Regions from separate parts of the Janthinobacterium sp. GMG2 genome, predicted to be linked through region 1. Evidence: predicted binding sites of a transcription regulator. Region 1 holds the regulator's gene; the other holds the start of a gene.

Region 1 (5,312 bases):
TCTGGTCGCCCTGCGAAAACGCGGCAAACAGCTGCTGTTGCTGCAGTTCCGTCATGCCGATGCCCGTGTCGCGCACTTCGAAGCGCAGCCAGGCGCGGCCGCTCTCGCTCCTGCTCTCGGCCAGGCTGACGGCCACCACCACTTCGCCGTTCTCCGTGAACTTGATGGCGTTGCCGGCCAGGTTGACGAGGATTTGCTGCAGGCGCTGGGCGTCGCCCACGAGGCGCCGCGGCACGTCGGGCTCGACGGCGATGGCCAGTTCCAGCTCCTTTTCGCCCGCATTCATCGTCATCGTCGTGGCCAGGGTATTCATGACTTCGTCGAGGTCGAATTCGACGGGCGACAGTTCCATGCGCCTCGCCTCGATCTTCGAATAATCGAGCACGTCGTTGAGGATACCCAGCAGCGACTGGCCCGCCACGCGCACCATGGTCAGATACTTGCGCTGTTCCGTATCGAGCTTGGTATTTCCCAGCAAATACACCATGCCCAGCACGGCATTGAGGGGCGTGCGGATTTCATGGCTCATGTTGGCCACGAAATCGCTCTTCGCGCGGTTGGCGGCCTCGGCCCGGTCGCGTTCCTGCTCCAGTTCGGCCGCGCGCGATTCGAGTTCCTGCTGCAGACGGTCGCGCTCGCTCATCAGGCCGTTGAACGCCTCCGTCAGTTCGCCGATCTCGTCGCGCTGCTGCACCGGCACGGGGGTGAAACGGCTGCCGCTGGTGCGCAGGGCCAGCAGGGTGTTGCGCAGGCGCACCAGCGGCGACAGCAGGCGCACGGTGACCCAGCCCAGAACAAATGCGGCCAGCAGCGAAGCGAGGATGCTCCACAGCACCAGCCGGTACAGGACGCCATCGAACGGTTCGAAGGCGTCCGCGACGGGCAGCGAGGTAGCCAGCAGCCAGTTCACCGATTTCAAACGCTTGAAGCTGTTGACGGCCGTGATGCCGCGGCTGTTGGTGCTGACCATGCTGCCTTCGCCATCTTCCTTCAGCAGCTGGGTGGTCGTCAGGTTGGCGCTCGGCTGGCGCGGCTGCAGCAAGCGGCTGGTATCGGGATGCAGCACGTAGCGCGGCACGGCGCCGCGCGTGAGGATGAAGTAATAGCCGCTCTTGCCGATCTTTTCCGAGCGCAGGCGTCCCAGCAGGTTGTCCTTGTACAGGCGCAGCACGCCGATCACCACGCCGGCCACCTGGCCATCGGCGGCCAGCACGGGCGCGACCATCTGCACGATGGGCATGCCGCTCGACTTGCCGAGCATCGGCTCGGTGATCATGGGCTGGCGCGTGCGCAGCACGGTCTGGAAATACTCGCGCTCGGCAACGTTGATGCCCGTGCGCCCCGCCACTTCCGGCATGTCGGCCACGACGGCGCCATGTGCATCGAGCACCAGCACGTCGTCGAACAGCACCAGCATCGAGCGGCGCGAATAGTATTCGCGCAATTGGGCCGGCTGGGCCATCAGTTCCGGCGGCTGCTGCCTGGCCGTCAGGGTGACGATCTGCAGCAGCATGCCCAGCTTGTCGTCGAGCTCGGCAGCGGTGCGGCTGATCAGGGACGACTGCTGGCTCAGCAGTACTCGGGTGAAGTCGTCGCGCATGTGCTGCACCTGTATCATGGTGACCAGCGCGATCATGGCGATCGAGGTCAGGCTGGTGGCCAGCGCGACTTTTGCTTTGATGCCGAGAGGCTTCATGATTTCCTTTTCAGTACCGGGCGGCACAGGCGGCAGATAATGCTGTTAGGAATTTTCCTATCAATACATCAAGTTGGCAAGCGGCGCCGCGCAAATGACCCTCCCCGCATGGGCTTTTGACGATGTTGCCATATAATTAAAGGCTGGACGTCGTTTATTCGCCGAAATTGCGGTGAAATTGGCACACGGCAACCCTGTATGCAGTAAACTTGTTGTTGCATTTTCTAAAAGGTACCGACATGACTGAAGCGCTACTCACTCCAACCTTGCCCACAGTGACCGTGGAAGCGTTGCGTGCGCGATGCTCGACCTGCAGCATGCATCAATTGTGCCTGCCGATGGGCCTCGATATGGGCGACATGGACAGGCTGGACCAGATCATCGGCCGCCGCCGCAAGATCGTGCGCGGCGCCTCGCTGTTCCGCATCGGCGACTCGTTCCAGAACCTGTACGCGATCCGCCTGGGACACTTCAAGACGTACCAGATCAATCCCGGCGGCGAAGAGCAGGTGACGGGCTTCCAGATGGCCGGCGAACTGCTGGGCATGGACGCCATCAGCGCCGACCGCCACCACTGTAATGCGGTGGCGCTGGAAGACAGCGAAGTGTGTGAAATCCCGTTTTCCAGCCTGGAACAATTGCTGGGCAATATGCCGACTCTGCTGCGGCATTTCCACCGCATGATGAGCCAGGAAATCACGCGCGAGCAAAGCGTGATGCTGTTGCTGGGCAATATGCAGGCGACGCAGCGTTTTGCCGCCTTCATCGTCAACCTGGCGTCGCGCTATGAAGCGCGCGGCTATTCGAGCAGCAAATTCCAGCTACGCATGTCGCGCGAGGAAATCGGCAACTACCTGGGCCTGACCATCGAGAGCGTCAGCCGCCTGCTGTCCAAATTTAAGAAGGAAGGCTGGCTGCGCGTGTCGAACCGCGAGATCGAGATCCTGCAACCAGCCAAGCTGAAAGCCATTACGGCAGGCACGGACGTCTGCAAGTAAGGCTTATAGCTCTTCGTCCGCATGCAGCGCGATGCTGCGCTGCACGGGCCAGGTCCAGATGCCGGACAGGCGCCACTCGCGCTTGTCGTTTTCCACCAGCACCTGCCAGCGGCTGCGCTCGAGCATCGGCAGCGCGACCGAAAAATTGCCGGCCGCATCGGGCTGCACCAGCAGCTTGATATCTTTTTCCGGCAGGGTCGCATGCGCCAGGTGCAGCTGCAGCGGTCCCTGGTAGGCCTTGCCGAAGCTGTGCACGGAACCGCTCAGGCGCGCTTGCGCCACGTCGTACGCCAGGCTCGTATCCATGGCCAGGTCGCTGGCGATCGTGTCGCGCTTCAAATCCTGGTTGATCGCCTTGCCCTGCTTGTAATAATCGCCCACCACCAGCGCATCGGGCTGCGTAAACGCGATATAGCCCATGAAGCTGCCGACGACCACGGACAGGCCGGGACCGATCATCAGCAGCCATGGCCAGCGATGCTTGTACCACGGTGCAACGGGAGGCTGCAGTTTCAGACTGTCGGACATGGTATTTCTCCTCTGTAAACGGCCAGCCCCCGTGCGGGGACCGGCCTTCCTGCATCACCGCGGCACGATGAAGACCGCGCTTTCACGCACATGCAGCGACGGGTTGTCCAGCGATTGCAATTCGATCGCAATCTTGTTCGACCCCTTCTCGCCCACGCCGTGCGGCACGCGCAGGCGGATCGGCCAGCCCAGCGTTTCCGTCGGCTGCAAGGTCACTTCTTCGCGCGTCAGCAAGGTCAGGCCCGGCAAGCCGGAGGCGCTGATCTTGAAATGCTGGCTTTGCTCGGACGTGTTCATGATCTGCAGGCGGTAGACGTTTTCGATCATGCCGTCTTCCACTTCGCGTCCCATCGAACCGCGGTCGCGGATCACGTCCATTTTCAGGGGCGTGCGCAGGGCCAGCGAGGTACATACGGCGATGATGATCAGGGCCAGGATGGAAGTGTAGATCAGGACGCGCGGGCGCATGGCGCGCTGGCGTATCTGCTTCGAATTGAAGTTGTTTTCCATCGCATGGTCGGTGCTGTAGCGTATCAGGCCACGCGGCCGCTCGACCTTGTCCATCACGCTGTTGCAGGCATCGACGCAGGCGGCGCAGCCGATGCATTCATACTGCAGGCCGTTGCGGATATCGATGCCGGTCGGACACACCTGCACGCACAGGGTGCAGTCGATGCAATCGCCCAGCTTGTCGTTGTTGCCGGCCTTCTTGCTCATGGCGCCGCGTGGTTCGCCGCGCTTGGCATCGTAGGTGATGATCAGGGTGTCCTGGTCGAACATGGCGCTCTGGAAGCGCGCGTAGGGGCACATGTATTTGCACACCTGCTCGCGCAGCCAGCCCGCGTTGCCGTAGGTTGCCAGGCTGTAGAACAAGACCCAGAACCATTCCCAGGGACCGAAATTCAAGGTGACCACCGATTGCGCCAGTTCCTTGATCGGCGTGAAGTAGCCGACAAAGGTAAAGCCCGTCCACAGGGCGATGGCGCCCCATACCAGGTGCTTGGCCGTCTTCTTGAATGCCTTGCGCACGGACGGGCCCTGCTTGTCGAGGGCCATGCGCGCGCTGCGCGTGCCCTCGATGCGGCGTTCGACCCACAGGAAAATTTCCGTGTATACCGTTTGCGGGCAAGAGAACCCGCACCACACCCGCCCGGCAATGGCCGTGACGAGGAACAACAAATACGCACAGATGATCAGCAGGGCCGCCAGATAGATGAAATCCTGGGGCCACAGCACGACGCCGAAAATGTAGAACTTGCGCGTGGTCAAGTCGAACAGCAGGGCTTGCCTGCCATTCCAGGTCAACCACGGCAAGCCGTAGAACGCGAGCTGGGTAAGCCATACGCATACCCATCGCCAGGTAGCGTAGCGTCCTTTGGCCTCGCGAGGGTAGATCTGCTCGCGGGCCGCATACATCTTGATGACTTGAGGTTCCATTACATCATTTCACGGGCGTCTGAGGATTCGACAGGCTCCAGACATACGCCGACAGCACGTGTACCTTGGACTCGCCGAGGAAATCGCTGAAGGCCGGCATGGTGTTGCTGCGTCCCTTGCGTACGGTTTCCATGATGGTATCGGCGCTGCCGCCGTACAGCCAGACCTTGTCCGTCAGATTCGGCGCGCCGAGCATCTGGTTGCCCTTCGCATCGGCGCCGTGACAGGCCATGCAGGCGCCAAACTTGGCCTTGCCCAGCACCGACTTGACGGGATCCGAGGTCGAACCGGACAGGCTGAGCACATAATGGGCCACGTTCTCGACGTCCTTTTCGGAACCGAGGGCGGCGCCCATCGGTGGCATCTGCCCATTGCGGCCGTGCAGGATGGTGGTCTTGATGATGTCGGGTTCGCCGCCATACAGCCAGTCCTTGTCCGTCAGGTTGGGGAAGCCCTTGTTGCCGCGCGCATCCGAACCGTGGCATTGCGCGCAGTAGGTCAGGAACAGGCGCTGGCCGATGGCTTGCGCCTGCGGGTCGGCGGCCACCGTCTTCAAGTCCTGGCTCAGGTACTTGTTGAACAGGGGGCCGTAGTCGGCTTCCGCCTTCTTCAGCTCTTCCTCATACTGGCCCGTCGATTTCCAGCCCAGGCTT
Region 2 (5,312 bases), on a different contig from region 1:
TATTTGCATATTCAAAGCAAGATTCTGTCGTAGGAGTAATAACACGATCGGAGGTATACTACGCAACCGACGTAACAGGCTGGGCGATTTGGCCCCTGCAAGCGCGCCTGTCACGGTCCAATAAAAAAGGAAACACTGCATGACCACACCACACCGTACGCCGGTGATTCGCATCGATGGCGCGAACAAGACCTTCGCGCTGCCCAAAGGCGAACAATTCCACGCGGTCAAATCGGTCACGCTGGAAGTCTATCCCGGTGATATTTTCGGCCTGATCGGCAAGAGCGGCGCCGGCAAATCGACCCTGCTGCGCCTGATTAACCTGCTCGAGCGTCCCGACAGCGGCACCATTACCGTGGCCGGGCGCGAACTGACACGCCTGGGCAAGAGCGACTTGCGCGACGCGCGCCAGAATATCGGCATGATTTTCCAGCAGTTCAATCTGCTGCAAAACGCCAGCGTCTTCGACAACGTCGCCTTCCCCCTGAAAATCCATGGCACGACCAAGGGCGAGCAGATCGCCGCCAGGGTCGAGGAATGCCTGGCGCTCGTCGGCCTGTCCGACAAGCTGCACAGCTATCCGGCGCAATTGTCCGGCGGGCAGAAACAGCGCGTGGCCATCGCCCGCGCGCTGGCCAGCCATCCCGACGTGCTGCTGTGCGACGAGCCGACGTCCGCGCTGGATGCGGAAACGACGCGCGCCCTGCTCGACACCCTGCGCGACATCAATGCGCGCCTGGGCGTGACCATCGTCATCGTCAGCCATGAGCTGTCGGTGCTGGGCGCCATCTGCAACCGCGTCGCCGTCGTGGAAAAAGGCGCCATCGCCGAACAATTCGATCTGAGCGACACGGCCACCCCGCGCAAGACGGCGCTGGGACGCGAGCTCGCTTATTACGGCACCGAGGCGTTTGAAGCCACCGCATGGAAGGATGCAACACATGTTTGAAGAATCGATCAATAACGTCATCAACCTGCTGCCGGAAATCTGGGTGGCGCTGGGCCAGACCATGACCATGCTGGGCATTGGTCTCACGGCCGCCATCCTGATCGGCGGCCCGCTGGGCATCTTGCTGTTCCTCGTGTCGGAAGGCCAGTCGCTGGAAAACCGCCCGCTGTCGATGATCCTCGGCTGGCTGGTGAATACCGTGCGCAGCTTCCCCTTCATCATTCTGCTGGTCGCCCTGACGCCGTTTACGCGCATCATCGCGGGCACGTCGATCGGCCCGCTGGCAGCTGCCGTGCCGCTGTCGTTCGCCGCCATTCCCTACCTGGCGCGCCTGGTGGAACAGAACCTGCGCGAAGTGCCGCGCGGCGTGATCGAGGCGGCGCACGCCATGGGCGCGTCGGAAATGCAGATCATCTTCCGCGTGCTGCTGGTGGAAGCGCGCTCCGGCCTCGTGCTGGCCCTGACCGTGCTGTCGATCAGCTTCCTGTCGTATTCGGCCGTGGCCGGCGTGGTGGGCGGCGGCGGTATCGGCGACCTGGCCATCCGCTACGGCTACTACCGTTTCGAGACGGACATCATGGTCGCCACCGTGGCCATCCTGATCGTGCTGGTGCAAACCATCCAGTTCGCCGGCACGCGCATCGCCAAGCGCCTCGACAAACGTTAATTCATATTCAGTATTTCAGTACAAGGAAAAGCATGAACCACATTCGCCGCACCCTGCTCGTCGCCGCCACCAGCCTGGCCTTCGCCACCGCCGCCCACGCCAAGGACCCGAAAGAACTCGTCATCGGCACCAGTTCCGGCCCCTACTCGGACCAGCTGAAACTGGGCATCAAGCCTATCCTGGAAAAACAGGGCTACAAGGTCAAGATCGTGGAATTCAACGACTACGTGCAGCCGAACTACGCGCTGGCCGAAGGTTCGCTCGACGCCAACGTGTTCCAGCACATCGTGTATCTGACCAAGTTCGCCACCGATAACAAGCTGCCATTGAGCCCCTTGATCACCGTGCCGACCATGCCGATCGGCCTGTACGGCGGCAAGCAGAAGTCCATGGCCGACGTGAAGAACGGCGCCACCATCACCATGCCGAACGACCCGACCAACCAGGCGCGCGCGCTGGTCATGCTGGCCAAGATGGGCTGGATCAAGCTCAAACCGAACGTCGACCCGCTGCGCGCGTCCGAGCGCGACGTGCTGGAGAACCCGAAGAAGCTGAAACTGGTGCCGCTGGAAGCGGCGCAGCTGCCACGTTCGCTGGCGGACGCCGACTACGCTTTCGTCAACGGCAACTTCGCCCTGGCCGCCGGCATGAAACTGACGTCGGCCCTCGCCGTGGAAAAGATCTCGGACAGCTACATCAACCTGGTGGCCATCCGCACGGCCGACAAGGCCAAGCCATGGGTCAAGGACCTGGAAGCGGCCTACCGCTCGCGCGCCTTCCTCGACGCGACGAACAAGTATTTGGCCGGCTACGAAAAAACGGACTACCAGCTGGCGCTGGAAAAGACGCTGAAAAAATAAACCGGCGCATGCCATGCAAAAAGACGGCCAGGTTCACACCTGGCCGTCTTTTTTATTGTCCGCGCCGCATGGGCGCAGCCGGTCACTGCTTAGAAGCGGTAGCCGACACCGACACCGATCAGGAGAGGATCGACCTTGACTTCGCTGGCCTTGGCGCCACCGATGAAGACGTCGCTACGGATCTGCACTTTCTTGATGTCGAAGTTCAGCGACCAGTTTTTATCCAGTTTGTAGTCGACACCGGCTTGCAGCGAGTAGCCCCAGCTGTCGTGCTCCAGGCGGCCGGCGCCGTTCAGCAATTTCACGTCGGAGATATTCGTGTAGTTGATGCCGGCACCCACGTAAGGGCTGAACTGTTTTTCAGGCATGAAGTGGTATTGCAGCGACAGGGTCGGCGGCAAATGCTTGAAGGTACCGATATTGTTGCCATCGAGCTTGACGTCATGCTTTTGCGGGTAAGTCAGGATCAGCTCGGCAGCGATATTCGGGGTGAAGAAGTACGAAATATCGATTTCAGGAATCGTCTTGCTGCTGACCGTCAAACGGTCGGATGCACCGACGCCACCAACAGGAGCAGATTTATCGGCCGGGTCGAGGTGCACGGCGCGGGCACGGACCAGCCATGGGCCTTCCTGTGCCATTGCGTTGCTGGCGAATGCGCCGATGGCGGCCAGGACGATTGCTGCTGCAGTTGCGGACTTTTTCATTCTAGTTCCCTCTTTTTGTCGTTAAGTAACGCTGCGAAGTCTAAGATTGCAGTGCAACAAAAACTTTGATCCACATCAAATAGTGCTAGATGGCATCACTAGAGGGATTTTTTCCTTTACCCAGGTCAAGAAAATGCCGCAGCGCGTCAATTCGCCTCGGCAAACACGCTGGCGACCCAGTCGGCGAACACGCGCACGCGTGGCGACAATTGCCGGTGATGGGGATACAGCACGGACACGGGCAGCGGGTCGGGACGCAAGTCCCGCAGCACTTCCACCAGTTGGCCGGCCACCAGCGCCTGCTCAAGGTGATAGCGGGGAGCCTGGATCAAGCCCATGCCCGCGCGGCAGCAGGCGTGATACGCGTCCGCATTGTTGACGGACACCGTGCCCGGCAAGGCCACGCTGTGCCGCTGCCCATCCACCTTGAAATCGAAGAGCCAGACCTTGCCCGTTTGGGCGGAAAAGAAATTGACGGCGCGGTGGCCCGCCAGTTGCGCCAGATTTTCCGGCGTGCCGTGTGCGGCCAGGTAGGCGGGACTGGCGCAGGTAAGCTGTTCGAGCAACGCCACCCTGCGCGCCACCATCGACGAGTCGCCCAGTTCGCCCACGCGCAGCACGCAATCGACGCCTTCGCGCACCAGGTCGACGAGGCGGTCGCCCATGCCGATTTCCAGTTCGATCAAGGGATAGCGGGCGCAGAACTGGTCCAGCACGGGCATGACGAAATGCATGGCCAGGGTCGCGTGCAAGTCGATGCGCAGTTTGCCGGCCGGCTGCTGCGCCGCCGAACTGAACACGGATTCCGTCTCTTCCAGGTCCGCCAGCAAGCGCACGCAGCGCTGGTAATACGCTTCGCCATCGGGCGTGGGCATGACTTGCCGCGTAGTCCGCTGCAGCAGGCGCACGCGCAGCCGCGCTTCGAGCTGCTTGATCGCATGCGTGACCGTCGCTTTCGGGTAGCCGAGGTCATGCGCCGCCTGCGTGAAACTGCGTAACTCGACGATGCGCGTAAAGATCCGCATCGCATCAAATCGGTCCATGCCGTGCTCCATTGTTATTCCCTGTTGCACAGTGTAGCGGTTCAACGCGTATTTTCCGATTCTTCATGATAACTGGCGGCACAAGTTGCCCGCCACGCAATCGCCACTTGCGCCGATGTCACTGGATTGCCGCCTGCCCGCGCAGCATACTATTTCCAGCTCACACGATACAAATGAGAATAGTAATGATTATCATTTGCGATATAATGAATGACCTCGCTAGGCGACTACAAAAAGGAATGGGAGACATGGATATATTGAGGGAACTGCGTGAATCGGGCTTGAAAGTGACCATCCCCCGGTTGCGGATTCTGCAGCTGTTTCAAGAAGGCACGATCAAGCACCTGAGTGCGGACGATGTCTACAAACTCTTGCTGGCCGAAAAAATCGACGTGGGCCTGGCCACCATCTACCGCGTGCTGATGCAATTTGCCGAAGCGGGCATTTTGTTCCGCCGCCACTTCGAATCGGGCCACGCCGTCTTCGAACTGAACGAAGGCCAGCACCACGACCACCTGGTCTGCACCGGTTGCGGCAAGGTCGATGAATTCGTTGATGAAGGCATCGAACTGCGCCAGAACGAAATCGCCGCCGAGCGGGGCTTCGTGCTGCATGAGCACGCGCTGTCGCTGTACGGCACCTGCGCCGAGTGCACGGCGAAGAAAGTCCCGCCCCGCAAGCCCTCCTGAGGCTGCGCGCAAGCTAGCGTCTGGCAAGCCAGCTGCGCTACACTGCGTACGCCGCAGCTCGATAAAAGGACAAGGACAAGCATGTACATCGGAGAAATCGCCCGCCTGGCGGGCACCTCGCCCAAGGCCTTGCGCCACTATGAAGCGCTGGGCTTGCTGGGGGACGTGCGCCGCTCGGGCGCCTATCGCGTCTACACGCAGCAAGACTTGGCGCAGGTCAAGCTGATACGCCAGGCGCAGGTCCTGGGCTTCCGCCTGGCCGAACTGCTGCCCGTCCTGGCCGGCGACGACACGGACTGGGCCGCCCTGTCGCAGCACATCGCCGCCAAGCGCGCGCAGGTGCGGCAGGATATCGCCCGCCTGCGCCAGCTCGACGCGCAATTGGCTGACATCGACA

Evidence for each region. Region 1 encodes FNR, which switches genes on or off when oxygen is low (the NO sensors DNR and NnrR bind a similar motif). Its sites were predicted from a motif close to TTGATNNNNATCAA; they were not measured.
Region 2: the regulator FNR is predicted to act here: its motif matches at 3,249-3,262, upstream of SKZ59_RS06110 (OmpW/AlkL family protein).

Annotation. Positions count from the first base shown of each region.
Region 1 is NZ_JAXAWA010000003.1:64,218-69,529, reverse strand. Features, by position in the region: gene SKZ59_RS12360 (response regulator) at 1-1,696, opposite strand, end outside; gene fnr (fumarate/nitrate reduction transcriptional regulator Fnr) at 1,936-2,694, shown strand; gene SKZ59_RS12350 (FixH family protein) at 2,698-3,222, opposite strand; gene ccoG (cytochrome c oxidase accessory protein CcoG) at 3,277-4,659, opposite strand; gene ccoP (cytochrome-c oxidase, cbb3-type subunit III) at 4,664-5,312, opposite strand, start outside.
Region 2 is NZ_JAXAWA010000002.1:21,974-27,285, reverse strand. Features, by position in the region: gene SKZ59_RS06125 (methionine ABC transporter ATP-binding protein) at 140-949, shown strand; gene SKZ59_RS06120 (methionine ABC transporter permease) at 942-1,616, shown strand; gene SKZ59_RS06115 (MetQ/NlpA family ABC transporter substrate-binding protein) at 1,649-2,476, shown strand; gene SKZ59_RS06110 (OmpW/AlkL family protein) at 2,566-3,183, opposite strand; gene SKZ59_RS06105 (LysR family transcriptional regulator) at 3,330-4,226, opposite strand; gene fur (ferric iron uptake transcriptional regulator) at 4,475-4,915, shown strand; gene SKZ59_RS06095 (MerR family transcriptional regulator) at 4,997-5,312, shown strand, end outside.